4 regions of the Streptomyces sp. NPDC044002 genome follow, and region 4 is predicted to be linked to each of the others. Evidence: riboswitches for the same ligand, from Rfam matches in the RefSeq annotation. Region 4 holds a riboswitch; each other region holds the start of a gene.

Region 1 (7,583 bases), on a different contig from region 4:
GCTCGGCGAGGTCGCAGGAGGCCTCGTACGCGGCCAGCATGATGCGCTCGGAGATCTTCGTGGACAGGGCCTTCGCCTCGGCCGAGTCGAAGGGCAGGCGCAGCTTGAAGAAGACGTCCTGGAGGCCCATCGCGCCCAGGCCCACCGGACGCCACTTGGCGTTGGAGCGGCCGGCCTGCTCGGTCGGGTAGAAGTTGATGTCCACGACGCGGTCGAGGAAGGTCACCGCGGTGCGGACGGTCTCGTCCAGGCGGGCCCAGTCCATGTCCCCGTCGGCGACGAACGCGCCGAGGTTGACCGAGCCGAGGTTGCAGACGGCCGTCTCGCCGTCGTTGGTGACCTCGATGATCTCGGTGCAGAGGTTGGAGGAGTGGACGACGGTGCCGGGCAGCGCGGTCTGGTTCGCGGTCCGGTTGGAGGCGTCCTTGAAGGTCATCCAGCCCTGGCCGGTCTGCGCGAGGGTGCGCATCATGCGGCCGTAGAGGTCGCGCGCCGGCATGGTCTTCTTGGCGAGGCCGGCCGCCTCCGCCTTGACGTAGGCGGCGTCGAACTCGTCGCCGTAGAGGTCGACCAGCTCGGGGACGTCGGCCGGGGAGAACAGCGACCAGTCGGCGTCGGCGTTCACGCGGCGCATGAACTCGTCCGGGATCCAGTGGGCGAGGTTGAGGTTGTGCGTGCGGCGCTGGTCCTCGCCGGTGTTGTCGCGGAGCTCCAGGAACTCCTCGATGTCCGCGTGCCAGGTCTCCAGGTAGACGGCGGCGGCGCCCTTGCGGCGGCCGCCCTGGTTCACGGCGGCGACGGAGGCGTCGAGGGTCTTCAGGAACGGCACGATGCCGTTGGAGTGGCCGTTGGTGCCGCGGATCAGCGAACCGCGGGCGCGGATGCGGGAGTACGACAGGCCGATGCCGCCGGCGTGCTTCGACAGGCGCGCCACCTGGTGGTAGCGGTCGTAGATCGAGTCCAGCTCGTCCAGCGGGGAGTCCAGCAGGTAGCAGGAGGACATCTGCGGGTGGCGGGTGCCGGAGTTGAAGAGCGTGGGGGAGGACGGCAGGTAGTCCAGGCGGCTCATCAGGGTGTACAGCGAGGCGACTTCCTCGACGGCCTGGACGGACTCGTCCTCGGCGAGGCCGCAGGCGACGCGCAGCATGAAGTACTGCGGGGTCTCGATCACCTGGCGGGTGATCGGGTGGCGCAGCAGGTAGCGGCTGTGCAGGGTGCGCAGGCCGAAGAAGCCGAAGCGGTCGTCCGCGCCCTCGGCGAGCGCGTGCTCGACCAGGGCGTCCAGGCGGGCGGCGTGGGCGGCGACGAACTCGGCGGTGCGGTCGGCGATCAGGCCCTCGCGGTGGCCGACGGCGACGGACTCGGCGAAGGAGGTCGAGCCCTGGCCGGCGGCCTCGTCGGCGACGGCCAGCGTCAGCAGGCGGGCGGCGAGCCGGGAGTAGGCGGGGTCCTCGGAGATCAGGCCCGCCGCGGCCTCGGTGGCCAGCCCGCGCAGCTCGGCCTCGTCGGCGGAGGCGCTGCGGCCGCGCAGGGCGGCGGCGGCGACCCGGCCGGGGTCGGTGTCGGGGAGGTCGGCGGTCAGCTCGGTGAGAGTACGCAGCAGCGCGGCCCCCGGGCCTTCGGTGGTGTCGCCAGAAACGGACTCGGCGCGCGGTGCGGAAGGCGCGATGGTCACGGCGGGAGCTCTCCCTCGCTCGGCCCGGTCATCGGCGGATCGGGGCGCGGGGAGGCGCATGCGGGCGCGACGGGATCGCGTACACACCGCATGGCGTCCACCGGCCCAACCGCGAGGCCCGGACGTGGTCGGCACCCGGTTCGGTCGATCCGGGCGCACTGTCGGCAGGTCCTCGGACTTTTCATACCGTTGCGGGACAGTTCCGGATTCGCACCGGATTCCCCTGCGGCGACAGCGAGGATGAGCATACATGTGGGGGGCCGCCCGTGCGCGACCCACCACATGTTGTGTCGGCCCGGCTACAGCTCCAGACGGTAGGTCAGCAGTTTCAGGGCCGGGATGGGCGACCAGTCGAGCTCCGGAGTGCGTACGAAGCCCAGCCGCTCGTAGATCCGCCGGGCGCCCAGCATGGCCGGCTGGGTGGACAGCACGAGGGCTCTGAGGCCCTGGGCGCGGGCCCGTTCGGTGCAGGCGCGTACGAGGGCCTCCCCGACGCCCTTGCCGCGCGCCTCGGGGGCCACGGCGAGCATCCGGAATTCGGCCTCCTGCGGTCCGGCCACGTCCGCGAGCCGGCTGCCGGGTGCGGCGAACGTCACGCCGCCGAGCACCCGGCCGTCCTCCACGGCGACGAGCACCTCCCCGTCGCCGGCCCGTCCGGCGACGTCGCGCAGGACGTTCAGGTAGGTGTCGTCCTCGTTCAGGTCCAGCAGCCCGTCCCCGCTGTAGGCCGCTCCGGTGATCGCCCCGAGCCGCCCGTACTCGTCGGCCCGCGCCGTTCTGATCTCGAAGTCCATGCCGCCGAGTGTGCCGGACGGGTGTCGGTGGTCGGCGCTATCGTCGAAGGAGCACCGTCGATGGAAGGTGAGCGAGGCATGACCGTGATGACAGACCGGCCCCACATGCTGACTGAGGACTTCGAAGCCGTCGCGCGGATAGCCGCCCGGGAGCGGGTGGGGACACGGCTGGAATTCATCGACGGGGTCATCAGGAGCAAGGCCATGCCGGACGGGGACCACGGGCGGATCATCCAGTGGCTGTTGAAGATCTGCATGCAGTCCCGGCCCGAGTTGTTCCTGCATCCGGGGCAGGGGATCAAGGTGGAACCGTACCGACAGGGCCGTGCCATTCCGGACGGGGTCCTGGCGCACGAGGACGCGTTCGTCGGCCAGGGCGACTGGGTCGAACCCGAGCCGATCCTCATGGCCGTCGAGGTGACCTCGTGGGACTCCGACACCCGTCGGCGGGACCACGTCGAGAAGCCCCGCGCCTATGCGGAGACGGGCATTCCCGTGTACCTGCTGATCGATCGGGCCAAGTGCGAGGTCTCCGTCTACAGCCAGCCCGTCGGCCGTGAGTACAAGAGCATCCACATCGTGCCGTACGGCACGGAGATCGCCCTCCCCGAGCCCGTCGGCATCACTCTCCAGACCGAAGTCCTCAAGGACTGGGCGCGCTGACCCGGCGCATGTGAAGGGCCCCGTCGGACGGTCCGGCGGGGCCCTTCTGGTTCCTCAGCAGCAGCGGAAGCCCTCGCGGGGGTCCGCCTCGCGGGCGTCGGTGCGGGCCCGTTCGAAGGCGCGCCGGGTCAGGACCTCGGCGTCCGGGTCGTGCGAGCGGGCGTGCGCCACGTAGCGGTCGTACGCGGCCTCGCCGGAGAACTCCCGTACGTAGAACCGGGCCTTCGCTAGCGCCCCGCGCACCCCGCTCACGCGACGGGCTCCTTGGCCTTGCCCCCGCTCCCGTCGAGGCCGGCGGCCGCGAGCTCGGCCTTCTCCTCGGCGGTGGCGATGAGCCCGGCCGGGGCGATGATCTTCGACTCGGTCCACGGCACCTCGGAGAGGCGGACCGACTCCGGGCTGCGGACGGCCTTGAGGCAGACCCGGGCCGCGTCCACCAGCACGATGACGATCAGCACCGCGAACAGCGCCGACAGGACCCCGTCGACCGTGGCGTTGGTGACCACGGTGTGCATGTCGTCCATGTTCTTGGCGGGCGGCAGCACCTTCCCGGCGTCGATGCCGGTCTGGTACTTGTCGCGCTGCGCGAAGAAGCCGACCTTCACGTCGTCGGAGAAGATCTTCTGGTAGCTCGCGGTGAGGGTGACCGCCACGTCCCAGGCCAGCGGGACGCCCGTGACCCAGGCCCACTTGAGCCGCCCGGACTTGACCAGCAGCGTGGTGCAGACGGCCAGGGCGACCGCCGCGAGCAGCTGGTTCGCGATGCCGAACAGCGGGAAGAGCTGGTTGATGCCGCCCAGCGGGTCCTTGACGCCGACCCACAGGAAGTAGCCCCAGCCGCCGACGACGACGGCGCTGGCGAGCCACACGCCCGGCTTCCAGCTGACGTCCTTGAAGGACTTGTGCACGTTGCCGAGGGTGTCCTGGAGCATGAACCGGCCGACGCGGGTGCCGGCGTCGACGGTGGTCAGGATGAACAGGGCCTCGAACATGATGGCGAAGTGGTACCAGAAGGCCTTCATCCCGGCGCCGCCGATGACCGAGGAGAAGATCTCCGACATCCCGAGTGCGAAGGTCGGCGCGCCGCCCGTACGGGACAGCAGGCTGGCCTCCTCGACGTCCTTCGCGGCCTGCGCGAGGGCCTCCGGGGTGATGGCGAAGCCGAAGTCGGTGACGGCCTTCGAGGCGGTCTGGACGGTGGCGCCGATGACGCCGCCGGGGGAGTTCACCGCGAAGAAGAGGCCGGGCTCGATGATGCTCGCCGCGATCACCGCCATGACGGCGACGAACGACTCGGTGAGCATGGCGCCGTAGCCGATGACCCGGACCTGGGTCTCCTTCTGGATCATCTTCGGGGTGGTGCCCGAGGCGACCAGCGAGTGGAAGCCGGACAGGGCGCCGCAGGCGATGGTGATGAAGACGAAGGGGAACATCGACCCGGCGAAGACCGGGCCGTCGCCGCGCGTGGCGAAGTCGGTGACCGAGGGCATCTTCAGCGTCGGCATCGCGATGACGACGCCGGCCGCCATCAGGGCGATGGTGCCGACCTTCATGAAGGTGGACAGGTAGTCGCGGGGCGCGAGCAGCAGCCACACCGGCAGCACCGAGGCGATGAAGCCGTACACGACCATCCAGATGACCAGCGTCTCCTTCTCCAGGGTGAAGGTGCTCGCCCAGGAGGAGTCGGCGACCCAGCCGCCGGCGACGATGGCGAGGAGCAGCAGCGCGACGCCTATGACGGAGACCTCGGTGACCCGGCCCGGCCGCAGGACGCGCAGGTACACGCCCATGAAGAGGGCGATGGGGATGGTCATGCCGATGGAGAAGACACCCCAGGGGGAGTGCGCCAGCGCGTTGACGATGACCAGTGCGAGCACCGCCAGCAGGATGACCATGATGACGAACACGGCGACGAGGGCGGCGGCGCCGCCGACGGGGCCGATCTCGTCCCGGGCCATCTGGCCGAGGGAGCGGCCGTCGCGCCGGGTGGAGAAGAACAGGGTCACCATGTCCTGGACGGCGCCGGCGAAGATGACGCCCGCGACGATCCAGATGGTGCCCGGCAGGTAGCCCATCTGTGCGGCCAGCACCGGGCCGACCAGGGGGCCGGCGCCGGCGACGGCGGCGAAGTGGTGGCCGAAGAGCACGCGCCGGTCGGTGGGGTGGAAGTCGACACCGTTGTCGAGGCGTTCGGCGGGGGTGGCCCGCGTCTTGTCGAGCCGCAGGACGCGGGTGGCGATGAAGCGGGAGTAGAAGCGGTAGCCGATGGCGTACGAGCCCAGCGCGGCGGCGAGCAGCCAGGCGGCCGAGATCTCCTCGCCCCGGGACAGTGCGAGCACGCCCCAGCCGAGGGCCCCGACGAGGGCCACGCCCACCCAGACGGCGATCGACTGCGGGGAGGCCTTCCCCGAAGAAGAGGGAGAGCCCGGACTGCCGCCTTGACCCGCCGCTTCTGTCCCTGTTGCTCCCGGTTCCGGCATGATCCTCGTCCCCTCGTTGATCATTTGCGTAAACGCACGGAATCTACGGGGGCTTGACCGGTGAAAGTAAGCCCCCGTCCGCATAGCGGTACGAGCGTCTACCGAGGGCCGTGGGCAGTCAACAGCTGATCACGTGGCGGGTCGCTGGAGGCGGGCCACGAATTTGTAACGGTCGCCGCGATATACCGATCGCACCCATTCGACTGGTTCCCCGTCGGCGTCCAGGGAGTGCCGGGAGAGCATCAGCATCGGCAGGCCCACGTCGGTGCCGAGCAGTCCGGCCTCGCGCGGGGTGGCCAGGGAGGTCTCGATGGTCTCCTCGGCCTCCGCCAGCCGGACGTCGTACACCTCGGCGAGGGCGGTGTAGAGCGAGGTGTACTTGACGAGGGACCGGCGCAGCGCCGGGAAGCGCTTGGCCGAGAGGTGGGTGGTCTCGATGGCCATCGGTTCGCCGCTGGCCAGGCGCAGCCGCTCGATGCGCAGGACCCGCCCGCCCGTGGCGATCTTCAGCAGGCCCGCGAGGGTGTCGTCGGCGGTGACGTACCCGATGTCCAGGAGCTGTGAGGTGGGCTCCAGGCCCTGGGCGCGCATGTCCTCGGTGTAGGAGGAGAGTTGCAGCGGCTGCGAGACCTTGGGCTTGGCGACGAAGGTGCCCTTGCCCTGGATGCGCTCCAGCCGGCCCTCGACGACGAGCTCCTGCAGGGCCTGCCGGACGGTGGTCCGGGAGGTGTCGAACTCGGCCGCGAGAGTACGCTCGGGCGGCACGGGGGTGCCGGGGGGGAGTGTTTCGGTCATGTCGAGCAAGTGCCGCTTGAGTCGGTAGTACTTGGGCACACGCGCCGTGCGAGTGGCTGCCCCGCCTTCCGGCTCCGTGGTCGCCCCTTCGGTGGCCATCGCCGCCCGCCTTCCCGACTCCAGTTTCGCTGCCGTCACCGGCTCCTCCGATATGTGCGGTCACATGGTGACACGGGCGGGAGGGCAGGCCTCCTCCCCTCCCCCAGGTGTCGGTCCGATAACGGACCGAGCACCCGCTCATTAGACCCTTGACACCCCTAAAGGTCTAGGCCAAGCTCCCGGTACTGGTCTAAACCAATGTGGATCAGATCCCGGCCCCACGGCAGTACTTGGTACGTACGTCACCGCGGCGGGCGAGGGAAGGTGCAAAGCAGCAGCATCCCTGAGGAGGGTGGCGTGAAGCGCAAGCTCATTGCGGCGGTCGGTGTCGTGGGCATGATGGTCGGTGTCGCGGCGTGCGGCAACGGCGGCGACGACAAGCCGGAGTCCGACGCGTCGGGTGGCGCCAAGGAGATCACCGTCTGGGTCATGGACGGTTCCGCTCCCAAGGCCTGGATCGAGCAGGTCAACAAGGAGTTCTCGGCCAAGCACCCCGGTGTCACGGTCAAGGTCGAGGAGCAGAAGTGGACGGGCATCCAGGAGAAGATCACCACCGCCCTCTCCGAGAACACCCCGCCGGACGTCCTTGAGCTCGGCAACACCCAGACCGCCGGCTACGCGGTCACCGGCGGCCTCGCCGACCTGACCAAGGACAAGGCCAAGCTCGGTGCCGACGCCTGGCAGAAGAGCATGCTCGCCTCCGCCGAGGTCGAGGGCAAGCTCTACTCCGCCCCCTGGTACGCCGCCAACCGCGTCGTCGTCTACGACAAGAAGGCCTACGCGAAGGCCGGCGTCACCCCGCCCAAGACCCGCGACGAGTGGATCGCCGGCCTGGAGAAGCTGAAGGCGTCCGACCCGTCCGCCCAGCCGATCTACCTGCCCGGCCAGAGCTGGTACATCCTCGCCGGCTTCATCTGGGACGAGGGCGGCGAGCTCGCGGTCAAGGACGGCGGCAAGTGGAAGGGCCAGCTGGCCACCCCGCAGGCCGCCTCCGCGATGGACTTCTACAAGAAGCTCCAGTCCTTCTCCACCGCCCCGAAGGACAAGGACGAGGCCACCCCGCAGCAGTCCACCGAC
Region 2 (7,583 bases), on a different contig from region 4:
CGACGCCCCAGCCGTTGGAGCTGGTGTTGACCCCGTAGAGGGAGTTGAACGCGCCGCTACCGGAGACGAGCCTGCTCTTGAGGAAGTTCTTCGCCTGGACGACGTCGGCGTCGGTGTTCGGGACACCGGACACGCACAGGGCGGCCATGGCCGCACCGGTCATGTCGACGTCGCTCGCGGAGTTCAGGACGGTCGGGTTGCCCTCGGCCTTGTTGAAGGTCCAGCCGCCGTCCACGTGCTGGTTGGCACGGATGCGGGTGACCATCGAGTCGGTCAGCGCCTGCGGTACCCGGGCACCTCCGGCCTGGGTCTTGGCTCCGCCCAGCGAAAGGGCCGCGAAGACGGTGCCGTTGAAGTTCCCGGACGGGCCGAAGTAACCGGCCTCGGCCGTCTGCCAGTACGAGTAGATGTCGGCTATCAGATTGCGGGAGGCCGAGACGCGCGCCGGGTCGATACCGGCGGCGTAGGCGTTGAGCGTGCCGCGCTCGTAGTCGGTGACCACCGGGGAGGCCTGCGGCCAGCCCGCCGTCGACAGCAGGTTGCGGTAGACGGTGCGCGCGTTCTTCGTGGTGTCGCCGCCGGGGTAGACGTCGGCGACGGCCGTGCCGGCTGCCGCGAACGCACCGAACGCCCACTCGTTGGACAGGCCACTGCCCGCGTACGAACCATCGGCAGCCTGAAGGGACTTGAGATAGCTCACACCGTTCGTCCTGGACGTGGCGATCTGCGCGGGCGAGGAGGTCGCGGAGGCGGGCAGCGTGGTCAGGACGAGCGCGCCGAGCGCGGCGGGCGCCACGAACACGAGGCGGCGCGGGGTACGGATACGGGACATGGCCTGCTCCTGGAAATGAGGGACGCCGACCCGACCGCAGCTCTCGCAGGCGGGCAGCCCGGAGCTCGGTGGCGGCCGTCCGAACGCGTGGTACGGCTTGAGATGTGCCTCGCCAGATGGGCATTCGGGCTCGGTGACGGCCCCCTGCCGTCCCACACCGCTGCGCGTCAGCCCCGGATTCGCACCGGGTTCCCCCATGTGGCAGCCCAGGACGCTACCCGAGTGATCAAGGGTCTGCCAGCCGATGCGCGGTGGATCCGTCAGAGGGTTCTCGTGCCTTGCCGCGTGAGACGCAGACCACCTTGACGGTGTGTCAATCCGCGTGGTCCACTCCGACCGATAAGCACTCAGCTCCAGGGGAAGCCGGTCGAAATCCGGCGCTGACCCGCAACCGTAGGCCCGGCACCGCCGGGCGAGTCGGAATGCCTGGAGCCGGATTCTGCAGCGAGAAACGCCGTCGCGGACTACGGCGTGGTTCGAAACGGCTCCCCCGTGGCCCCACGGGCTGTGGAGCCCTTTGCCACGCACTGGTCCGCCCGGCTGACACGAGGGGCCGTGGTGGGGACCGCACAGCAAGCAGAGCGACACCCGGGAAGCAAGGGGCTGCTGTCGCTCGTATCGGCGGCGCTGCTGGCCTTCGCCGCGAGCGCGGCCTTCGCCGGCGCAGCGGCACCTGCCTCGGCCGACCCGATCGAGCGGTGCACGGCCACCACCGGGGCGATCGTCGCCGTGGACTTCGGCCCGTTCGGCGGCAAGGTGGAGAAGGGCTGCGACACCACCCCCACCACCGGCTACGAGCTGCTGCAGACCGCCGGGTTCACCATGACGGGCACCGTCCACGACGGGCCCGCCTTCCTCTGCCGCATCGGCAAGGGCACCGGCACCCAGTACCCGACCCCCGACAAGGAACCCTGCGTCCTCACGCCCCAGGCCACCGCCTACTGGTCGTACTGGACGGCCTCGCCCGGGCAGCGCAAGTGGTCCTACAGCCAGCAAGGGGCCATGGCCCGGAACCCGAAGCCGGGCGACGTGGAGGCCTGGGTGTACGGCGGCACGGACATCGCCGGCACCAAGGGCAGGCCGTCCTTCTCCCCGGACGACGTCCGCGGCTACTCCACCCCCGACCCCACCGTCCCGATGGCCCCGCCCCGGGTGCCGGCCGGACGCATCGACGTACCCGCGGCCGCCCGCTGGGTCACCGGGACGCTGACGGACGGGGAGCGCGTCGTCGACGAGGGCTCCACGGCCCCCAACCACTTCCTCTCCACGGAGGCCGTCTTCGCCCTCGCGGCGGCCGACCGCAAGAGCCCGGCGGCGAAGAAGACCGCCGATTTCCTCGCGACGCCCGCGCAGACGGACGCGTACGCCTACCCGGCCGGCAGGGACGGCATCCCGGACGCCACCGCCGCGGCCCGGCTCGCGCTGGTCGCCGAGGCCACCGGCAAGGACCCGCGCGCGTTCGGCGGGCACGACCTGCTCGGCGACCTGGTCACGTACGCCTGCCCCCGCGACATCGGCGACGGCGAGACGGTCGAAGGCTGCTTCACCAAGGGCGACTTCCGTACGACCGGGCAGGCCGACGCCCAGGCCATGGCCATGATCGCGCTGGTCAACGCGGGTATGACCCCGCCCCCCGGCTCCGTGGCCCGGCTGACCGCCCTGCAGTGCGAGGACGGCGGATTCACCAGCGTCCTCATCCGGCCCGGCAGTCCCGGGTGCGAGAGCGAGGCCGGCGCCACCGGCCTGATCACCCTGGCCCTGGAGCGGGCCGGCGGCCACGAGGCGGTGCTCCAGAAGGCCCGGAACCACCTGAAGCGGTCCCAGCTGGCGACCGGCGCCTGGCCCGCGGTCTCCTACGAGACGACCGGCAACCCGGCCGCCACCGCCTGGGCCGCCCAGGCGCTGCGCGCCCTCGGCGACGAGGCGTTCGCGGACGCCGGCGTCTCCTGGCTCTCCGGGCACCAGCTCCCGGCGGGCGGATTCGGCTTCGCCGAGGACGACACCGAGCCGAGGCTCCACCCCACCGCGGCGGCTGCCCTCGCGGGCGCCGGCGGTGACCTCGTCTCGTTGACCGCCAAGCCGGCCGAACCGCCGACCCCGACCACGCCGCCTACCCCCACCACTCCACCCACCCCGACCACGCCACCTACCCCGAGCACACCGCCGGCCGGTGAAGGGCCCGACCTGCAGAAGGGCGCCGCGTACCTGACGGCCCCCTCCCGCCTGGTCCAAGGCCGCTTCTACGAGAGCCGGCCCGAATCCGGATTCGCCGACTACGGCCTGACCATCGACGGCGCGTACGCGCTCGCCGCCACAGGCGGGGACAACGCCGCCCTGCGCAACATCGTCGACTTCATGGACAAGGGCGGCAAGGACGGCCAGAAGCGGGGCATCCACGACTGGACCCTCGTGGGCACCAAGTACGAGAACGGCGGCTCCATCGGCAAGGCGGCGGTGCTCGCCCAGGCCGTGGGCCGCGATCCGCGGAACTTCGGCGGCCAGGACCTGATCGCCGCCCTCGCGAAGATCACCTGCCAGGCGAAGACCTCGACCGTCCAGCAGTGCGCGGCCAAGGGCAACTACGCCTACGCCACTTCCGTCTTCAAGCAGTCCCTCGGTGTCATGGCCCAGCTCCGCGCCGGCGAGAAGGCCGCCGCGGCCGATCCGGCCGCCTACCTCAAGAGCCTCCAGACCCCGTCCGGCGCCTGGGTCAGCCTGATCGGCGAACCCAGCGGCCCCGAAGTGGACTCGACCGCCATGGCCGCCATGACCGTGGACCTGCTGCCCGACGCCGGCTCCCAGGCGGCGGTGGACAAGGCACTCGCCTGGCTGGCCACCCAGCAGAAGGAGGACGGCGGCTTCCCGGGCGCCGCCGGGAACTCCGTCAACTCCGCGGCCCTGGCCGTCCAGGGGCTGTCGCTGGACGCGCCCAAGTACGGCGCCCAGATCGCCAAGGCCCGCGCGTTCCTGGCGAGCCAGCAGAACGGCGACGGCGGCTTCAACGTGGCCAAGGGCGGCCAGACCGGCTCCGACCTCCGCGCCTCCGCCCAGGCCGTCGGCGGCGCCACCGGCATCTCCTTCGGCACGCTGACCCGCGACCTGACCGGCACCACCCCCCAGCCCGTGCCCGGCATCTCCGGAGGAACGTCCGGTGGTACCTCGGGCGGCAACGGCTCGCCCGTCATCGTGACGCCGGGCGAGAACGGCGGCGGCACGGGCTCCGCGGGTGGCTCCGGGGCTGGTGGCGGTCCCCTCGCGTCCACCGGAGCCCGGGTCGGCACGCTCGCCGCGGCCGCGCTGGTCCTGACCCTCGGCGGCTGGGGCGTCACCCGTGCCGCGAAGCGCCACCGCCGGCCGGGAGCGGGAGCATGAGCCGCGACCGCGCCGTGCGCGCCTTCGCCCGGGCCGCCGCCGCGCTGGGGCTGACGGTGGCGGCCTTCGCCGCCACCGCTGCCCCGGCCGGCGCCGCGCCGCAGCCGATGGCTCAGTGCACCACCTCTTCGGGGGTCGTCCTCGCCGTGGACTTCAGCCACTGGGGCGGCCCCGTCTACCGCTCCTGCGGCACCACCCCCACGACGGGCCACGAGCTCCTCAACCAGGGTGGCTGGGCCACGACCGGCACCGGCCACGACGGACCTGCCTTCATCTGCCGGATCGGCTACAGCGGACACCAGGGCGGCAAGCAGTACCCGACCCCGCAGCAGGACGACTGCGTCCTGACCCCGCCGGCGTCCGCCTACTGGTCGTACTGGCACGCCGATCCGGGCCAGAACGCCTGGGAGTACAGCCAGTTGGGCGCCATGCTCTACAAGCCGAAGCCGGGCAGCGTCGATCTGTGGATGTTCGGCGGCACGAACGTCGAAGGCACGGAGGGCCGTCCCACCGTCACCCCCGATCAGCTCCGCGCCAAGAACACCCGGCCCACCGGGGTCCCCGCGCCCCAGGACACCCGCACCGCGGCGCCGCTGCCGCCGGACGTCAACACCGGGCCCAGGCCGGAGAACCCGCCTCCGGCCGGCCCGCAGGCGACAGCGACGGCGACGGCGACGCCGCCCGGCCCCGCGGCACCGGAAAGTCCCCCGGCCCTGGCGAGCCCTTCGGACAGCGTCCCGCCCGCGCCCTCCGCGCCACCGTCCTCGTCCGGTGCTCCGGCCGTGGCCGCGCCCGGCCCCCAGGTGGTCGAAGCGGCGCCCGCCGCCGATGCGAAGCACGATGCCGGCTCGTACCTGCCCGCCGTCGCCACCGGTGCGCTGGTGCTGCTCATCGGCGCCGCGGCCGTGTACGCGGCCGCGCGCCGCCGTCGTACGGAGTAGCGGCGTGCCACGCACCACCACCTCGACGCAGGCGGCGAAGGCCTCCCCGTCCGGCACCGCGCCGGACACGGGCGGCCGCCGCCTGCCGCGCACCCTGCACCCCGTCGCCTGGTGGATCTGGGCCCTCGCACTGGCCACCGCCGTGAGCCGCACCAACAACCCGCTGCTGCTCTTCCTCGTCCTCGCGGTCCTCGGCTACGTCATCACCATGCGACGCACCGAGGCGCCCTGGGCCCGCGGCTTCAAGTACTACTTGTACCTCGCGCTGACCGTCGTCACGATCCGCGTCACCTTCCGCGCGGTCTTCGCCACGGGCATCACCCCCCGCGACCACTTCCTCTTCTCCCTGCCCCGCATCCCCACGCCCGACTGGTACGCGGGCATCCAGCTCGGCGGGCCCGTTTCCCTGGAAGCCCTGCTCTCCGCGGCGACGGACGGGCTCCGCCTCGCCTGCATGCTGTGCTGCATCGGCGCCGCCAACACCCTCGCCAACCCCAAACGGGCCCTCCGTGTCCTGCCCGGCGCCCTGTACGAGCTGGGGGTGGCCGTCACCGTCTCCCTCAGCGTCGCCCCGCAGCTCGTCCAGAGCGTGCAGCGCGTCCACCGCGCCAAGCGGCTCCGGGCAGGACGCCCGAAGGGCCTGCGCGCCCTGCGCGGCGTCATCGTTCCCGTCCTGGAGGACGCCCTCGAACGGTCCCTGCGCCTGGCCGCCGCCATGGACTCCCGCGGCTACGGCCGGGCCGGTACCGCCACCCGCCGCTCCCGCCGCCTGACCGGCGCCCTGATGCTGCTCGGCATGTGCGGCCTGTGCGCCGGGGCGTACGGACTGCTCGACGCGACCGCGCCGAAGCCGCTCGGGCTCCCGGCCATGGGCGCCGGGGCCGTGCTGTGCTTCGCCGGGCTGCGCCTGGGCGGCCGCCGGATCACCCGGACCAGCTACCGGCCCGATCCATGGCGCTTCCCCGAATGGGCCGTCGCCGGCTGCGGCGTGCTCTCCGCCGTCCTGCTCTTCGCGAACGTCGGCTTCAACGCGGCCGAGCTCAACCCCTCCATCTATCCGCTCAGCTGGCCCACCCTGCCGCTCGTGCCGGCCGCCGCGGTCCTCCTCGCGGGGACCGCCGGCTTCCTGGCCCCGCCGCCGACCGCGTCAGCCCGTGCGGCCGTCCCGCCCCAGCGCACCGAGGAACCCAAGTGATCACCTTCGACCAGGTCACCGTCCAGTACGAGGACGCGGCCGAACCGGTCCTGCGCGACGTCGACCTCACCGTCGAGGAGGGCGAACTCTGCCTGGTCGTCGGCCACACCGGCGCCGGCAAGTCCACTCTCCTCGGCGCCGTCAACGGCCTCGTCCCGCACTTCACCGGCGGCACCCTCTTCGGCCGCGTCCTCGTCGACGGCCGGGACACGGCCCAGCACCCGCCCCGCGAACTCGCCGACGTCGTCGGGGTCGTGGGCCAGGACCCCCTCGACGGCTTCGTCACCGACACCGTCGAGGAAGAACTCGCCTACGCCATGGAACAGCTGGCCGTCCCCCCGGCCACCATGCGCAAGCGCGTCGAGGAGACCCTCGACCTCCTCGGCCTGGCCGACCTGCGCCACCGCGCCCTGCACGAGCTGTCCGGCGGCCAGCAGCAGCGCGTCGCCATCGGCTCCGTCCTCACCTCCCACCCCCGGATCCTGGTCCTGGACGAGCCCACCTCCGCACTGGACCCCACGGCCGCCGAGGAGGTCCTGGCCGCCGTCACCCGCCTCGTCCACGACCTCGGCGTCACCGTCCTGCTCGCCGAGCACCGCCTGGAGCGCGTCGTCCAGTACGCGGACCGCGTCATCCACCTGCCCGGCAACGGCCGCGTCGTCTCCGGCACACCCGCCGAGGTCTTCCGTACCTCCTCCATCGCCCCGCCCATCGTCGAACTGGGCCGCGCGGCGCACTGGACCCCGCTGCCGCTCTCGATCCGCGACGCCCGCCGGGCCGCGGCCCCCCTGCGGACCCGGCTGGCCGGCACCGTTCCCCCGCCGGTCCGCCCTGCCCCGGCGGCGGACCGGCCGGAACTCCTCGCCGCGCGCGGCATCACCGTGACCTACCACGGCGTGCCAGCCGTCCGCGAGGTCGACCTGACCCTGCACGGCGGTGAGATCACCGCCCTCATGGGCCGAAACGGCTCCGGCAAGTCCTCCCTCCTGTGGGCGCTCCAGGGCTCCGGACCGCGCAGGGCCGGCTCGGTGGCCGTCGTCACTCCCGACGACCCGAAGCCGCTCGACCCGCGGAAGCTGTCGGCCGCCGACGCCCGGCGGCTGGTCGGACTGGTCCCCCAGACCCCCACCGACCTCCTCTACCTGGAGTCCGTCGAACAGGAACTCGACCAGGCCGACACCGAGTCCGGAGTCACCGCCGACGGGATCCGGTCCCGCACCATCCTGGACCGGCTCGCACCCGG
Region 3 (7,583 bases), on a different contig from region 4:
CTGGCGGTCGGACGACGACAACCCGATGGTCCGGGCCTTCGCGGGCCTCGCACGCGAACTCGGGACGATGTCGCTGTAGGGAATCCGGACGAATCGACGATCAACGCCTGGTCATGCACCGCTGACCGGGCCGGAGTTACTGAGCAAACGGGGACGTGGGGCGCGTGGAACTGCGCGACATCGAGATCTTCCTGACGTTGTCGGAGGAGCTGCACTTCGGACGGACCGCCGAACGGCTGCACGTATCGGCGGCGAGGGTCAGCCAGGCCATCAAGAAGCAGGAACGGTCCATCGGCGCCGAGCTCTTCGAACGGACCAGCCGCCAGGTACGGCTCACCCCGGTCGGCGAGCAGCTGCTCGGTGATCTGCGGCCGGTGTTCCGGAGCCTGAAGGAGAGCGTGGACCGGGCCCGGCTCACCGCACAGGGCAAGACGGACGTCCTGCGGATCGGCCTGATGGTCACCAACGGCCACGAACTGCGCCCCTTCTGGGACGCGTTCCGTACGCGGCATCCGCAATGGGGGCTGCGGCTGAGCCACAACGGCTACATGGACCCGTTCGCCCCGCTGCGGCGCGGCGAGATCGACCTGCTGCTGTCGTGGCTCCCGGTGGAGGAGCCCGATCTGACTGTGGGGCCGGTGCTGTTCGACGAGCCCAGGGTCGCGCTGGTGGCCAATGACCACCGGCTGGCCGGCCGCTCCTCGCTGACCCTGGAAGCGCTCGCGGACCACGGAATCGTGGGTCCGGACGGACCGCAGCCCGACTACTTCGAGGACGCCTTCGTCCCGTTCACCGCGCCCAGCGGTCGTACCATCGAACGGAAGTTCCTGGTCACGACACTGGACGAGCTGTACACCCTGGTCGCCGACGGGGAGATCATCCACCTCCTGGGCAACCAGGTCACCCGCTTCTACGTCCGGCCCGACGTCACCTACATCCCGGTCCGCGACACGCCGCTCCTGCGCTGGGGCCTGGTCTGGCGGTCGGACAACGACAGCCCGATGGTGCGGGCCTTCGCGGGCCTCGCACGCGAACTCGGGACGATGTCGCTGTAGGGAATCCGGACGAATCGACGATCAACGCCTGGTCATGCACCGCTGACCGGGCCGGAGTTACTGAGCAAACGGGGACGTGGGGCGCGTGGAACTGCGCGACATCGAGATCTTCCTGACGTTGTCGGAGGAGCTGCACTTCGGACGGACCGCCGAACGGCTGCACGTATCGGCGGCCAGGGTCAGCCAGGCCATCAAGAAGCAGGAACGGTCCATCGGCGCCGAACTCTTCGAACGGACCAGCCGCCAGGTACGGCTCACACCCGTCGGCGAGCAGCTCCGCGACGACCTGCTCCCCGTCTTCCGGGGGCTGAAGGCGAGCATGGACCGGGCCCGGCTCACCGCACAAGGCAAGACGGACGTCCTGCGGATCAACCTGCTGGTGTCCAACGCACAGGAGCTGCGGCCCTACTGGGACGCGTTCCGCTCCCTGAACCCGACGTGCGGGATACGGCTCCGCTACAACGGGTTCATCGATCCGTTCGGGCCGCTGCGCAGGGGCGAGGCGGACCTGCTGCTCGCGTGGCTTCCCGTCGAGGAACCGGATCTCACCGTGGGCCCGGTGCTCTTCGAGGAGCCCCGGGTCGCGGCCGTGGCGGCCGACCACCGGCTGGCGGTCCGGTCCTCGGTGTCCCTGGAGGTGTTCGCCGACCACGGCGTGATCGGCGGGGAGTCGCTGCAGCCCGACTACTGGCAGGACGCGTTCATGCCCTTCTACACGCCCAGCGGCCGGACGATCGAGCGGAACTTCTGCTTCGCCAGTGATCTGGACTCACTCTTCATGATCATCTCCTCGGGTGAGGCCGTCCACTCCTTCGCCTCCCAGGTCACCCGCTTCCATGTGCGGCCCGACATCACCTACCTCCCCCTCCACGACGCCCCGAAGCTGCGCTGGGGCCTGGTGTGGCGCTCGGACAACGACAGCCCGATGGTCCGGTCCTTCGTACGCATCGCCGGCGAACTCGGGACGATGTCCCTCTGAGGGGCCGGCCGGTCACGGCAGGTAGACGATGCTGGGGGCGCCCGTCGTCGGGTGGGTCCCGACGCGGGTGCGGACCCCGTAGACCTCCGCCAGCAGTGCTTCGTCCAGTACCTCGCCCGGCGTTCCCGCTGCGACGACCCGGCCGGCCGACAGGACGTACAGCCGGTCGCAGAAGGAGGCCGCGAGGTTGAGGTCGTGGAGGACGAGGAGGGCGGTCGCGGGCAGGCCGCGGACCAGGCCGAGCACCTCCAGCTGGTAGCGGATGTCGAGGTGGTTCGTCGGCTCGTCCAGGGCCAGCAGGCCCGGTTCCTGGACGAGGGCGCGGGCGACGAGGGCACGCTGGCGCTCGCCGCCGGAGAGCTCCTCGAAGCGCCGCTCCGCGTAGCCGGCCGCGCCGACCCGCTCCAGCGCGCCGGCCACCTGGCGCCGGTCCTCCGGGCCGTCCTGCTCCCAGAAGCGCTTGTGGGGGCTGCGGCCCATGGCGACGACCTCGCGGACGGTCAGCCCGAAGGTGCCGGTGGCGTCCTGCGGGACCACCGCCACCCGCCGGGCCCGCTCCTTGGCGCCGAGCGCCGCGGCGTCGGCCCCGTCGAGGAGCACCCGGCCGGCGGTGGGCCGCAGGGTGCCGTAGACGCAGCGCAGCAGGGTGGTCTTGCCGCTGCCGTTGGGCCCGACCACGCCGACCGTCTCGCCGGGGCGGGCGGTGAGGTCGACGCCGTGCAGCAGGGTGTGCCCGTCCACTGCGTAACGCAGGGCCTCGACGGTGAGTTCCGCCGGTCGGCGCGTCATCCCGCCACCCCCTCGGTGCGGCTGGTGCGGCGCAGCATCCACAGGAAGAACGGCCCGCCCACCAGCGCGGTGACCACCCCGACCGGGACCTCCTCGGGGGCCGCCGCGGTACGGGCGACCAGGTCGGCCAGGACCAGGAAGACGGCCCCGGCGAGCGCGGCCACGGGCAGCAGTGCCCGGTGGCCGGCGCCGACGGCCATCCGGGCGGCGTGCGGGACCATCAGGCCGACGAAGCCGATGGCCCCGCTGTAGGCGACGAGCACCCCGACCACGAGGGAGGTGAGCACGAACACGGCCGCCCGGAAGCGGCCGGTGTCCAGGCCGAGGGTGCGCGCGCCCTCCTCCCCCGCGAGCAGCAGGTCCAGCGGCCGGGCCAGGGCGGTGAGCGCGGCGGTGCCGGCGATCAGCGCGGCGGCCGGCAGGGCGAGTTCGTCCCAGCGGGCCGCGCCGAGACCGCCCAGGGTCCAGAACAGGGCGGTGCGCAGCTGGTCGGGTTTGGCTGACAGGACGAGGATCAGGCTGGTCAGCGCGGACAGGATGTACTGCACGGCGACCCCGGCCAGGATCAGCCGGCCGGTGGTCATGGTTCCGCCGCGGCGGGCCAGGGCGTAGACGGCGACGAGTGCGGCCATGGACCCGGCGAAGGCGGCGGCCGGCAGCCCGGCCCCGCCCACGGCTCCGGCAGCGCCCGCGCCGGACACGATGACCAGCACCGCCCCCGTCGAGGCCCCGGAGGAGGCCCCGAGCAGGAAGGGGTCGGCGAGCGGGTTGCGCACGAGGGCCTGGAGCACGGCTCCGGCCACGGCCAGCCCGGCCCCGACGACGGCTCCGAGCAGGACGCGCGGCATCCGCACGTCCCAGACGATGGAGGCGAAGGCCCCTCGTGCGCCGGGCCCGCCGAGGACGATGTCGAGGACCTGGCCGGGCGGGATCCGTACGGCCCCCAGGGCCAGCCCGGCCACCATCGAGACGGCGAGCGCGGCGGTGAGCAGCACCAGCGGGAGCCCGCGCCTCACGGGGCGTCGGGGTGCAGCTGGCGGCCGAGGGACTCGACGGCGTCGGCGACGCGCACGCCGAGCACGGCGGAGGAGAGCGGCAGCACCACGAACCGCCGGTTCTTGACGGCGGGAACCTCCGCCAGCGCCGGGTCGTTCAACAGGCGCTGCTTCTTGGCCTCCACGGTGGTGCCGCCGTAGTCGTAGATGAGGACGACCTCGGGCGCGCGCTCGATGACCTTCTCCCACGGCACGTCGCCGAAGGTGTCCTTGAGGTCGGCGAACACGTTCGCGCCCCCGGCGAGGGAGACGATCTCGTTGCCGATGCCGCTGCCTCCCGAGGTGAAGGCGGAGGCCTCGCCGGAGTCGTAGACGAAGACCGACGGCCGGGCCCGGTCCTTGACCCGTGCGGTGACGGCGTCGACGCGCCGCTGTTCCTCCCGCACGAGCGCCTCGCCGCGCTCGGGCACGCCGAAGGTCCGGGCGACCTCGGTGATCTCGGTCTTCAGCTGTTGGAGCCCGACCGGTCCCTGGGTGCAGTACTCCACGCTCAGCCGGGTTCCGATGCCTGCCTTGGCCAGCGTTTCGCGGTCCCGGCCCTGCCCCTTGTCGAAGGCGCTGGCGTAACCTCCGTACACGAAGTCGGGGTTGGCGCCGAGCAGCACCTCCTTCGACGGGTACTCCTTCGCCAGCACCTTGATCCTGTCGTAGGCGGGCCGGTAGGCGGGCAGCACGGAGTCGTCGAGGTAGGCGGTGCCGGCCATCCGGTCCTGGAGTCCGAGGGCGAGCATGATCTCGGTGGCGTGCTGGTTCATGGTGACGGCGCGCTCGGGCGGCGCCTGGTAGGTGCTGCTGACACCGCAGTTGGTGACGGTGTACGGGAACCCGGGCGCGGCCTGCGCCCCGGCTCCGGGCCCCTCGGCCCCGGACGGCCCGCCGCAGGCGGCGAGCGGCACGACAAGGGCGAAGGGCAGGAAGGAGCGCACGGCGGCGCGGACACGCGACATGGTGAGGCCTCTCCGGGGGATCCTCGTCCCCGGTCGAAGTGAAGAGGCGGTGCGTCAGTGTCTGACTCCCGGCCCCCACGCGCACGCGGCGGCCGGTCACAGTGGCGGGACCGCACCGGATTCACACCGGTTTCCTGTCCTGCACCGCCGGGACAACCCGGCCAAGTCTGCCAGATGCGGTCGTCACGCCCGGAAGGGGTGGTGACGGACTCAGGAGAGCGGCCGTCCCCCGTCGCGGAGCAGTTGGTCGTCGGAGAGGTTGTCCGCCCTGTCCCGCAGCCGAGCCCGGAGCTCCGCGGACAAGTGCCAGACGACCTCCGCCTTCCGCATCTGCGGGAGCTGCTTCAGTTCCCCGTACCCGGCGTCGGCGTCGTAGGTTTCGAGGGTGCGGGCCACGCCGTGGGCCCACCGGGAGTCCCAGACGGCGGCGGCTTGATGGCGCGGAAGGGACTCCAGCAGGTGGTCGGCGTCGATCGTCGACACGACGAGTGCGGCCGCCAGATGGCGGTGGACGTGATGGGCCCTGCCGCTGAACTCGTCCGCCAGCAGCATCCCGGAAACGCGTTCCACGAGGGGCCCCTCCTCGTAGCGCTGCAGGAGGTCGGCCAGCCGCCGGTCGTCCATGTACCGGAGGAGACCGACCCGGGTGTCGGGCGAGAACGCCTCGTAGACGCCGAATCCGAGGTCGGAACCGGTGACCAGCTCGACCAGCCGGTGCGGCCGCAGCGCGCTCAGGACGTCGGCGACCTGTGGCAGGCCGACGCCCTTGGCCGTACACAGGAGGCGCAGTTCCTCCGGCGGTTCCCACAGGGCGACGACGGCGGTCGTGAGGAATTCGAGGGGCATGTGGTCGAGGAGCGCGAGCCGGGCGCTCGGATTGCCGATCAGCAGCCAGGTGACGAACTCCTGGCCGGTCACTGCCCGCAGGACGCGTGCGGCCGTCCCGGGCGGCATTCCGCCGGATGACAGCAGGGTGGTCATGACATCGGTGGGGAGACGTGTGGCGAAGCCCTCCAGGACGTCGAGCTGGAAGGTGAACTTCCCCCCTCCGTCGAGTTCTCCGACCAGTCGGAGCGTCTGTTCCAACGTCAGTCTGGAAAAGAGCCCCGTACACCACGTCTGCGGTGCCGCCAGCGCAAGGCGCCGGGCGCTCACCGCGTCCATGGCCAGCAGCCGTTCGACGGCGAGCAGCTCGTCGATGGACAACAGGACGTCCACTGCCACCGACGATTCCAGGAGCGCCATCCGTGCCGCCGCCGGACCGGTTTCCATGGTCGCGACGACCGAGGCGCGCTCCTCCGCGGACATCTCTCCGAGCATCTCGGCCGCCTTGGAGACCGGCAGGGCCGCCAGCTTCCGGGCCGTCACCTCGACGGGGTCCCGTCCGATGAACATGTTCCCCTGGGCGACCTGGTAGACGCGGCTGTCGTCGGCCGCCTCAATGTTGACGCTGATGCTGCGCGATTCTTCCGTGTTCATGATCCCGAGATGTTCATTTCGCCTTGGCCGAGTTGGTACACGCGCGCCTGGCCGGACGCCTTGGCGACCTGGCGGACGTCGCCGCTCCAGGTCTTGTGCGTCGAGGCCCCGCCCTCGCTCAGGGACGCGACGATGCCGCGCAGCTCCTCGGCCACCGCTTCCCGCGCCGCTCCCGCCCGGGACTCCAGCAGGTCTTCGAGGCGTGCCTGCCAGCTCCCCTCCTGCAGGATGCGGATCCGGGCGGACTGTTCGGGCGGGGCGTCGGCGATCACCTGGGCCGTCCGTTCGAGCCGCTCCAGTTCAGCGGCGGCCCGCTGGACGTCGCCGTCGCCCATCAGGGCCGCCAGGCGGTGCCGGAGACCCGCCCAGGCGTCGGTCCCGGCAGCCTGGATCACTGCGGTAGCGCACGACGCGGCCACCGCCGCCAGCGCCTCTGTCAGCATGCTTCCTCCCCGGCGATTGCGTGGACCACGCAATGTACCGATCGGCGGTGCCGCGGGTGCCTCGATCCGTGGAAATGACCTCTGCCGGAGGACGGCCGGGCCGCGGGAGGACCTCCGGCCGGGCGGGCGCCCGCGGTTCAGTCTTCGGACAGGCCTTCGGCCCACGGCTTGGGCTCGGCAGTGAACACGTGGGCCGGCCCGACCTCCCAGGAGCGAGGGGGGTGTTGACCCCTGAGGTAGTTGAGCGGTGTTCTGAGGAGGCCCCGTTCCTCCATCGCCCGGCGGGCCTGGTCCATCAGGCCGAGCGGCACGGCGGCCGCGTCGGTGTCCTTGAACTCACGCAGGAGGACGATGCCGGCCCGGTGGAGGTATTCGATGGCCTTGGCGTACTTGCGCGCGTCGTAGAAGTGCCGGCCGATCCTGCCGCAGACGGCGGCGTGGGCACGCAGGTTCCCCGATTCCTCCAGGAGATCGGCGGCCCTCTGCAGCATCCGGAGGGCCTCGCGCCGCTGGCGGGCCGTTCCGTCGATCAGGCACTGGCCGGCCCCGCAGAGTGCCGCGCCCTGGAGGCCGGTGTTCTCTGCGGCTTCGGCCAGCTGCAACGCGCGCTTGTGGTAAGACAGGGCCTCTTGTGTCTGCCCCGCGAAGCTCACGAGTTCGCCGAGGGAGTTCAGTACTTCGGCCTCGCCGTCCAGGTCCCCGCGCTGCCGGTACACCTTGATCGCTTCCGTGTAGGCGTGCCGCGCGGCATCGAACTCGTCGGCGGCGACCAGCGTGTCGCCGGCGTTCTTCAGACACATGGCTTCGAGGCGGGTGTCGCCCAGCGCGAGGAACTC
Region 4 (7,583 bases):
GGCGGTCGGCCAACCGCCTTACCCCCTTGCTGTTTTGCGTACTGGAGGCTTCACCATGGCAGGCATCCGCAGCATCCGCGTGATGGCGGCGCTCGCATCGCTCCCCCTCGCCGCCGCCCTCTTCACGGGCACGGCCCAGGCGGACAACGGGGCCGGCGCCGCCGGCACCGCCTCGAACGCCGCCCTCGCCGGGATCCTCGGCAGCGGCGTCGGCGGCAGCAACCTCGGCAACTCCTCCACCGCGCAGCAGGTCGCGTCGGGCTTCGGGGCGTCGAACCAGAACAACGGCGCCCAGGCCAACGGCTCCGGCTTCACCGCGATCGGCCAGTCCAACAACCACGACTCGCTGATCTACAACCCGGTCCCGTAGCGGCCGGCCGCGCGGCCCTGCCGCAGCGTGCCACCGGGCCCGCCCTCCCCCCGGAGGGCGGGCCCTTCGCATGCCCCTGGCACGTGACCCGCGGTGCACCCTGTGGCCGAAAAGAGGCCCTGCGGCCCGGTGGCTCGGGACCTTCGGCCCCGCGCCGCCCACCCGAGCCGGGGATAGCGTGCCGGGAGGGGCGCGGGAAGCACCCACGCGCGACGAGAGGCAGCCGCCGATGGCCACCATCACCGAACACAGACTCCTGCCGCTGCGGCTGGAAGCCGCCCCCCTGTCCGTGCCCCTGACCGGCCGGTTCGTCTACCGCACGGACCGCCCGTACGAGGTGGCCGTGGACTTCCGGGGCGCCGGGGCGCACCTCGCCCGCTGGGTGTTCTCGCGGGAGCTGCTGCTCGACGGGCAGAACAGCGCCACCGGCGAGGGCGACATACAGGTCTGGCCGCGCTGGAGCGGCACGGAGCCGCGCGTCCTGCTCGGCTTCAGCAACGGCGAGCAGAGCTGCGTGGTCTCCGCCCGCGCCAAGGACGTGCGCGAGCTGTGCCGGCGGATGACGGAGCTGGTGCCGCGCGGGCAGGAACAGCGCCACTACGACCTGGATGCCGAGCTGAGCGCGCTGCTGACCTTCTGACGCGGCGGGCGCACGCCCCGTGGAACCGGTGGCGGCCCGGCGCTGTCTTATGAGATGACAGGCAAGTCCCCGTCTCACGGAACCGGGGAGACACCATGAGTCACCCGCACCGCCGCCGGATCGTGGCCATCGCCACGGGTGCCCTGCTCACCGCCGGGCTCGCGCTCTCCACGTCGCCGGCCTCCGCCGCCACCACGACCACCCGCACCCAGACGCCGCTCGTCGTCAATGCCCGCTGGGGCGGGCACTGCACGTACGACCGGCTCGTCATCGACCTCCAGGGCTACGTGCCCCCGGTCACCGTCACTCCCGTGTCCGAGCTCGTCTACGACGGGTCGGGACAGCCCGTCCCGCTGGCCGGGAAGTACTTCCTGGAGATCCGCCTGCACCCGGCCGCCGGGCACAATGACGCCGGGGAGAACGTCTACCAGGGGCCCAGGCTCCAGAAGATCTACCTCAGCAAGCTCAAGGGCATGGCCATGACCGGCGACTACGAGGGGTACGTGACCTTCGGCGCCGCCTTCGACACCGCCCCGACCTGGAAGACCTCCGTCCTGCACTCGCCCGAGCGGCTCGTGCTGGACTTCCCGCACCCCAACACCTGCTGACCCGCGGACGGCCCCGGAGCCGCCCGGCTAGCGGTGTTCGGGGTTGGGGAAGTCGAAACGGCAGCCGGCGTCCCACAGGGAACGCTGGTTGCCGTGGGCCGGCATGCCGCCGGCCCGCTTGAGGAGCGCCGCCAGGTGCATCAGGTTCCACGACATGAACGTGGTGTTCCGGTTGGTGAAGTCGTTCTCCGGACCGCCCGAGCCCGGGTCCAGGTAGGAGGGGCCGGGGCCGGCCTCGCCGATCCAGCCCGCGTCGGCCTGGGGCGGAATGGCGTAGCCGAGGTGCTGGAGGCTGTAGAGGATGTTCATGGCGCAGTGCTTGACGCCGTCCTCGTTCCCCGTGATCAGCGCTCCGCCGACGCGCCCGTAGTAGGCGTACTGCCCCTGCTCGTTCAGCAGGGAGGAGCAGGCGTAGAGCCGCTCGATGACCTGCTTCATGACGGAGCTGTTGTCCCCGAGCCAGATCGGGCCGCACAGCACCAGGATGTCGGCGTCCATGATCTGGCTGTACAGGACCGGCCACTGGTCGCTCTCCCAGCCGTGGTCGGTCATGTCCGGCCAGACGCCGGTGGCGATGTCGTGGTCGACGGCGCGGATCAGCGAGGTGCGGGCGCCGGCCGCTTCCATGACGGCCCGGCTCCGCGCGATCAGGCCCTCGGTGTTGCTGGTCTCGGGAGAGCGTTTGAGGGTGCAGTTGACGTAGACGGCGGAGAGGTCCTCGTAGCGGGGGCTGTCGTCGGCGGCCATGCCCTCCACCGTGCCGCGCGCCCGGCGGCCCGGCCAGCGGGCCTGGCCCGTACGGGTGCCCGCGGCCGGGTGGCCGGGTGGCCGGATCGGTCCGGGTTGTGACGGTCCGTGCGGGCGACTAGGGTCGTCTGGCCTTGGTGTTCGGGAAACCGGTGCAAGACCGGTGCGGCCCTCGCCACTGTGATCGGGAAGTCCGGCTCCACTCTCTCCCCCAGACTCCGTCCGGGAGGTGCCCCCACCGCGGGAAGCCACTGGGCCCGCGCGGGAGACCGCACGGTCCCGGGAAGGCGGAGCCAGGGCATCAGCACCCGTGAGCCAGGAGACCGGCCGGGGCGCGTCGTCCATCCACGAGGTGCTGGAGAGGTCTCCCAACCCATGCATATAGCCGAGGGGTTCCTGCCCCCTTTGCACGCGGCCGCCTGGGGCGCCGCGTCCGCCCCCTTCGTCGTCCACGGGGTCCGCGCGCTCACCCGCGAGGTGAAGGCGAACCCGGAGAGCACGCTGCTGCTCGGGGCGTCCGGTGCGTTCACGTTCGTCCTGTCCGCCCTGAAGATCCCTTCTGTGACGGGCAGTTGTTCGCACCCGACGGGGACGGGGCTCGGGGCCATCCTCTTCCGGCCCCCGATCATGGCGGTGCTCGGCACGATCACCCTCCTCTTCCAGGCGCTGCTGCTGGCCCACGGCGGGCTCACCACGCTGGGCGCCAACGTCTTCTCGATGGCCATCGCCGGGCCCTGGGCCGGCTACGGGGTCTACCGGGTGCTGCGGAAGTCCGGCGCGCCGCTGATGGTGACCGTGTTCTTCGGCGCGTTCTTCGCCGACCTGGTCACCTACTGCGTCACCTCCGTCCAGCTGGCGCTGGCCTTCCCCGACCCGGCGAGCGGCTTCCTCGGCTCCCTGGAGAAGTTCGCGGGCATCTTCGCCCTGACCCAGATCCCGCTCGCGATCAGCGAGGGGCTGCTGACGGTGCTCGTGATGCGGCTGCTGATGCAGTCCAGCAAGTCGGACCTGGTCCGGCTCGGCGTCGCGAAGCTGACCGGCGGCACTCAGGCGAAGCAGGAGGCGGCCCTCTGATGAGCCGGAACGCGAAGATCAACACCCTGCTGCTGCTCCTGGTGGCGGCGCTGGCCGTGATCCCGCTCGCGCTGGGGCTCGGCGACGGCAAGGAGGAGCCGTTCGCCGGCGCCGACGCGCAGGCCGAGGCGGCCATCACCGAACTGAAGCCGGACTACGAGCCCTGGTTCGCCCCGCTGTACGAGCCCCCCTCGGGCGAGGTCGAGTCGGCGCTGTTCGCCCTCCAGGCGGCGCTCGGGGCGGGCGTGCTCGCCTACTACTTCGGCATCCGCAAGGGCCGCCGCCAGGGCGCGGCGCAGGCCCTCGCCCAGGCCGCGGCCGCCGAGGCCGGGCCGGACCGCCCGGCCCGGGAGTCGTAGGCGGTGCTGCCGATCGACGTGGCGGCGCACTCCAGCCGCTGGCGGGGCCGCCACCCCCTGGAGAAGGCCCTCCTCGGGCTCGGGCTCACCGTCACCGCGGTGTGCCTGCCGCCCTGGCCGGGCGGGCCGCTGGTGGCCGCCGCGACCCTGGCCGTGCTGCTCGGGCCGGCCGGCGTGGCCGGGCGGCAGCTGTGGCGGGCCTTCCGGGTCCCGCTGGGCTTCTGCGTGACCGGTGCGCTGCCGCTGCTGGTGTCGGTGGGCGGCCCGGACGGGTTCCTCGCCCCGGCCCCGGACGGGCCCCGGCACGCGGCGGAGCTGCTGCTGCGCACCTCGGCGGCCTCGCTCGGGGTGCTGCTGTTCGCCTTCACGACGCCGGTCTCGGACGTGCTGCCGCGGCTGGTGCGGGCCGGGGTGCCGGCGCCGGTGGTGGACGTGGCCCTGGTGATGTACCGGATCGGCTTCCTGCTGCTGGACTCGATGGCCCAGGTCCGGCGCGCCCAGGCGGCCCGGCTGGGGCAGGCGGGCCGGGCGGCGGTGTGGCGTTCGCTGGCCGGGCTCGCGGCGACCTCGTTCGTCCGGGCCTTCGACCGCGCGGCCCGGCTCCAGGAGGGGCTGGCGGGGCGCGGTTACGACGGTGCGCTGCGGGTGCTGGTACCCGACGCGGCGCTGTCCTGGCGGTTCCTGACGGGGTCCGCCGCCCTGCTGACCGCCCTGGTCGCGGGGACCCTCGTACTGAAGGAGCTGTGGTTGTGACCCCGTTGGTGGAGCTGGTCGGCGCGGGGTACGCGTACGAGGACGGCCCGGCCGTGCTGTCCGGGGTGGACTTCGGCATCGCCGAGGGCCGCGCGCTGGTGCTGCTCGGCCGCAACGGCAGCGGCAAGACCACGCTGATGCGGCTGCTGAGCGGGGGCCTGCGGCCCGGCTCGGGGACGCTGCGGCTCGGCGGGGACGAGGTGGCCTACGACCGCAAGGGCCTGGTCCGGCTGCGCACCTCGGTGCAGCTGGTGGTGCAGGACCCGGACGACCAGCTCTTCGCGGCCTCCGTCGAGCAGGACGTGTCCTTCGGCCCGATGAACCTGGGGCTGCCGGCGGCGGAGGTCCGCGAGCGGGTGGACGCCGCGCTCGCCGCGCTGGACATCACCGCGCTGCGGGACCGCCCGACGCACCTGCTGTCGTACGGGCAGCGCAAGCGCGCGGCGATCGCGGGCGCGGTGGCGATGGCCCCGCGGGTGCTGATCCTGGACGAGCCCACGGCCGGGCTCGACCCGGACGGGCAGGAACGCCTCCTGGACGTCCTCGCGGGGCTGCGGGCGGCCGGCACCACGGTGGTCATGGCCACCCACGACGTGGACCTCGCGGTGCGGTGGGCGGACGACGCGGCCGTGCTGACCCCTTCGGGGATCCGGACGGGGCCGGCCGCCGAGCTGCTCTCGGACCCGGAGCTGCTCGCGTCGGCGGGGCTGCGGTCGGCCTGGGCGCCGGTGGTCGCCGCGTTCCTGCGGGCGCGGGGGGTGCTGACGGACGGGGTGCCGGGGCCGCGGACGCCGGAGGAGCTCGCGGCGCTGGGCTGAGCCGGAGCCCCGCAGGGGCGGACCGTGAAGCGGGGTGGCCCTGCGGGGCGGGGTGTCCGGTGTGCCCACCCGTCCCGCCCTGCGGGACGATTGCCCACACCTAGGATGGCCGCATGTCGCTGCCGCACGCCATTCTCACCGCGCTGATGGAGAAGCCCTCGTCGGGGCTGGAGCTGACGCGGCGGTTCGACAAGTCGATCGGCTACTTCTGGTCCTCGACGCACCAGCAGATCTACCGGGAGCTGGGGCGGCTGGAGGAGGCGGGGCTGATCCGGGCGCTGCCCAGCGAGGTGCCCGTGCGCGGGCAGAAGAAGGAGTACGAGGTCCTGCCCGACGGCCGCGCGGAGCTGGCGCGGTGGGTGGACGAGAGCCAGGATCCGAAGCCGGTGCGGGACGCGCTGCTGCTGCGGATCCGCGCGGCGGCGGTGGTCGGGCCGCAGGGGCTGGGCCCGGAGCTGCGGCGCCATCTGGACCTGCACCGGGCGCAGTTGGCCACGTACGAGGCCATCGAGGCGAAGGACTTCCCGGCGGGGCGGGACGCGGACGCCGACCGGCTGCGCCGGCTCGTGCTGCGCGGGGGCATCGCCCTGGAGGGTTTCTGGCTGAGCTGGCTGGAGGAGGCCCTGTCCGAGGTGGAGGCCATGTCCGGAGCGGATGCGCCGGAGGGCGGGGCCTGACGCGCCCCCGCCCCGGCGGGCGGGGCGGAGGCGGACGCGCCGCGCTTACTTGTTCAGGGAGGCCCAGAACTCGTCGAAGCTCATCAGCTTGTCGCCGTCGCTGTCCTTGGCGGCGATCACGGAGTCCGCGACCGCGGCGGTGACGTAGTGGTCACCCATCGCCTTCATGGCCGCGCTGTACTCGTCGGCCGTGACGAAGCCGTCACCGTTCACGTCGAACTTGTCGAACGTCGCCCGTGCGCTCTCGATGTCAGCCACTGGGTCCACCCCTTCTCGGTGCTTGTTGACCGGCTCAGGGTAGCGGCCCGGGGCGCCGGGGGCTCCCGCGGGTCCCGTTCGGGCGGCAGAAAGATATTCAATTACCCGCGCGTAAGCCGCCGGAACGGCTCGGCGGATAGGCGGAATCGATAATTCCACCCAACAAATCCGCTTACCACTTGTCACGCTCCGGGATCACGGCATAACGTACCGGCATTGCCGCCACACCAGGAGCGCAGGGCTCCCAGGGACATGCGGCAACAAGGGCGATCACAGGTGACGATCACAGCTGACGCATCATTCGAAGTTCTGCCCTTCACCCGTACCTGCCGCCACATCTGGGAAGACGGCGACCATGTGCTCATAGGCGTGAGCCCCGGCAACAGCTACTTCAGCGCCGAGCGCGTGTCCAGTCTCGCCCGGTGGGCCGTGAGCCGGTTCGCGCAGGTCGACTTCGTCTACGCGGACCTCCACGTGGACCGGATGTTCGCCGCCTTCGGCTACACCCCGGAGCATGCGAGCAGACGCGCCTCGAAGGAGATCAAGGCGGTCCGGCGGAGGATCATCAAAGGCGTCGAGGATTCGGGCCACGAGCACGCCGAGATACGGGTGAGAGCGCTTTCGGAGTTCCAGGCCAACCCCGTCTACCAACTGCTGCACCGGCGCGTACTGCATTTCCTGGAGACCGATGGCGCATTCCGCAAGGGCTGCGAGGAAATGGCGCTGCATTTCGTCGGGTCGAAGTTGCCCGAGGGTGAATCCATGACGGATTCCCAGTTGCGGGTGTGTTTCGACTACCTGGCGGCCGAGCTGCCCTTCTTCATCGACACCCCCAGCATTCTCGACGTGCCGTCCTCCGTGGCGGCCTACCACGTCAGGATGCCGATGACCGACGTCCTCTTCGCCCGGGGCGGGGGCCTGCGCGCGACCCGCAACCAGGCGTACGCCGTCGTACGCCCCGGGGCCGGCGCCCCGGACGGCGCCACCACCGCAGCAGCCGCCACCGAAGGGACCGCCGATGAGCGTCGAGCAGCTTGAGGACGGCGGGGCCCAGGAGCAGCCCCTCCTCGACTTCCCGCTCTCGCGGCGCGGTGACGTCGTACCGCAGGAGTGCTCGTGGCTGCGCGAGAAGGCGCCCGTCGCCCGGGTCCGCACCCTGACCGGGGACCCGGCCTGGCTGGTGAGCAGCCACGCGCTGGCCCGGCAGGTGCTGGAGGACGAACGCTTCAGCCTCAAGGACACCGCGCGCGCCGGGGTGCCCCGCCAGTACGCGCTGACG

The links. A riboswitch is a leader RNA that binds a small molecule or an ion and turns the genes downstream of it on or off. The one in region 4 is predicted to bind cobalamin.
Region 1: another riboswitch for cobalamin. It lies ahead of AC07A6_RS24295 (ribonucleoside-diphosphate reductase subunit alpha); the one in region 4 lies ahead of AC07A6_RS17220 (energy-coupling factor ABC transporter permease).
Region 2: another riboswitch for cobalamin. It lies ahead of AC07A6_RS10285 (prenyltransferase/squalene oxidase repeat-containing protein); the one in region 4 lies ahead of AC07A6_RS17220 (energy-coupling factor ABC transporter permease).
Region 3: another riboswitch for cobalamin. It lies ahead of AC07A6_RS02725 (ABC transporter substrate-binding protein); the one in region 4 lies ahead of AC07A6_RS17220 (energy-coupling factor ABC transporter permease).

Annotation. Positions count from the first base shown of each region.
Region 1 is NZ_JBWKEZ010000034.1:75,635-83,217, forward strand. It holds gene AC07A6_RS24295 (ribonucleoside-diphosphate reductase subunit alpha) at 1-1,675, opposite strand, end outside; adenosylcobalamin-variant (AdoCbl-variant) riboswitch at 1,834-1,910, opposite strand; gene AC07A6_RS24300 (GNAT family N-acetyltransferase) at 1,975-2,469, opposite strand; gene AC07A6_RS24305 (Uma2 family endonuclease) at 2,548-3,132, shown strand; gene AC07A6_RS24310 (YbdD/YjiX family protein) at 3,187-3,384, opposite strand; gene AC07A6_RS24315 (carbon starvation CstA family protein) at 3,381-5,612, opposite strand; gene AC07A6_RS24320 (GntR family transcriptional regulator) at 5,742-6,506, opposite strand; gene AC07A6_RS24325 (extracellular solute-binding protein) at 6,804-7,583, shown strand, end outside.
Region 2 is NZ_JBWKEZ010000010.1:13,219-20,801, reverse strand. It holds gene AC07A6_RS10285 (prenyltransferase/squalene oxidase repeat-containing protein) at 1-832, opposite strand, end outside; cobalamin riboswitch at 931-1,069, opposite strand; gene AC07A6_RS10280 (prenyltransferase/squalene oxidase repeat-containing protein) at 1,391-4,204, shown strand; gene AC07A6_RS10275 (hypothetical protein) at 4,201-5,145, shown strand; gene AC07A6_RS10270 (energy-coupling factor transporter transmembrane component T) at 5,150-6,340, shown strand; gene AC07A6_RS10265 (ABC transporter ATP-binding protein) at 6,337-7,583, shown strand, end outside.
Region 3 is NZ_JBWKEZ010000002.1:256,510-264,092, forward strand. It holds gene AC07A6_RS02700 (LysR family transcriptional regulator) at 1-79, shown strand, start outside; gene AC07A6_RS02705 (LysR family transcriptional regulator) at 165-1,055, shown strand; gene AC07A6_RS02710 (LysR family transcriptional regulator) at 1,141-2,034, shown strand; gene AC07A6_RS02715 (ABC transporter ATP-binding protein) at 2,047-2,823, opposite strand; gene AC07A6_RS02720 (FecCD family ABC transporter permease) at 2,820-3,839, opposite strand; gene AC07A6_RS02725 (ABC transporter substrate-binding protein) at 3,836-4,825, opposite strand; cobalamin riboswitch at 4,861-4,998, opposite strand; gene AC07A6_RS02730 (magnesium and cobalt transport protein CorA) at 5,036-6,304, opposite strand; gene AC07A6_RS02735 (hypothetical protein) at 6,301-6,747, opposite strand; gene AC07A6_RS02740 (tetratricopeptide repeat protein) at 6,885-7,583, opposite strand, start outside.
Region 4 is NZ_JBWKEZ010000020.1:14,582-22,164, forward strand. It holds gene AC07A6_RS17200 (hypothetical protein) at 56-370, shown strand; gene AC07A6_RS17205 (SsgA family sporulation/cell division regulator) at 600-1,010, shown strand; gene AC07A6_RS17210 (AMIN-like domain-containing (lipo)protein) at 1,106-1,618, shown strand; gene AC07A6_RS17215 (flavodoxin family protein) at 1,646-2,365, opposite strand; cobalamin riboswitch at 2,484-2,711, shown strand; gene AC07A6_RS17220 (energy-coupling factor ABC transporter permease) at 2,741-3,439, shown strand; gene AC07A6_RS17225 (energy-coupling factor ABC transporter substrate-binding protein) at 3,439-3,798, shown strand; gene cbiQ (cobalt ECF transporter T component CbiQ) at 3,802-4,551, shown strand; gene AC07A6_RS17235 (energy-coupling factor ABC transporter ATP-binding protein) at 4,542-5,369, shown strand; gene AC07A6_RS17240 (PadR family transcriptional regulator) at 5,483-6,046, shown strand; gene AC07A6_RS17245 (EF-hand domain-containing protein) at 6,092-6,304, opposite strand; gene AC07A6_RS17250 (tRNA-dependent cyclodipeptide synthase) at 6,581-7,342, shown strand; gene AC07A6_RS17255 (cytochrome P450) at 7,323-7,583, shown strand, end outside.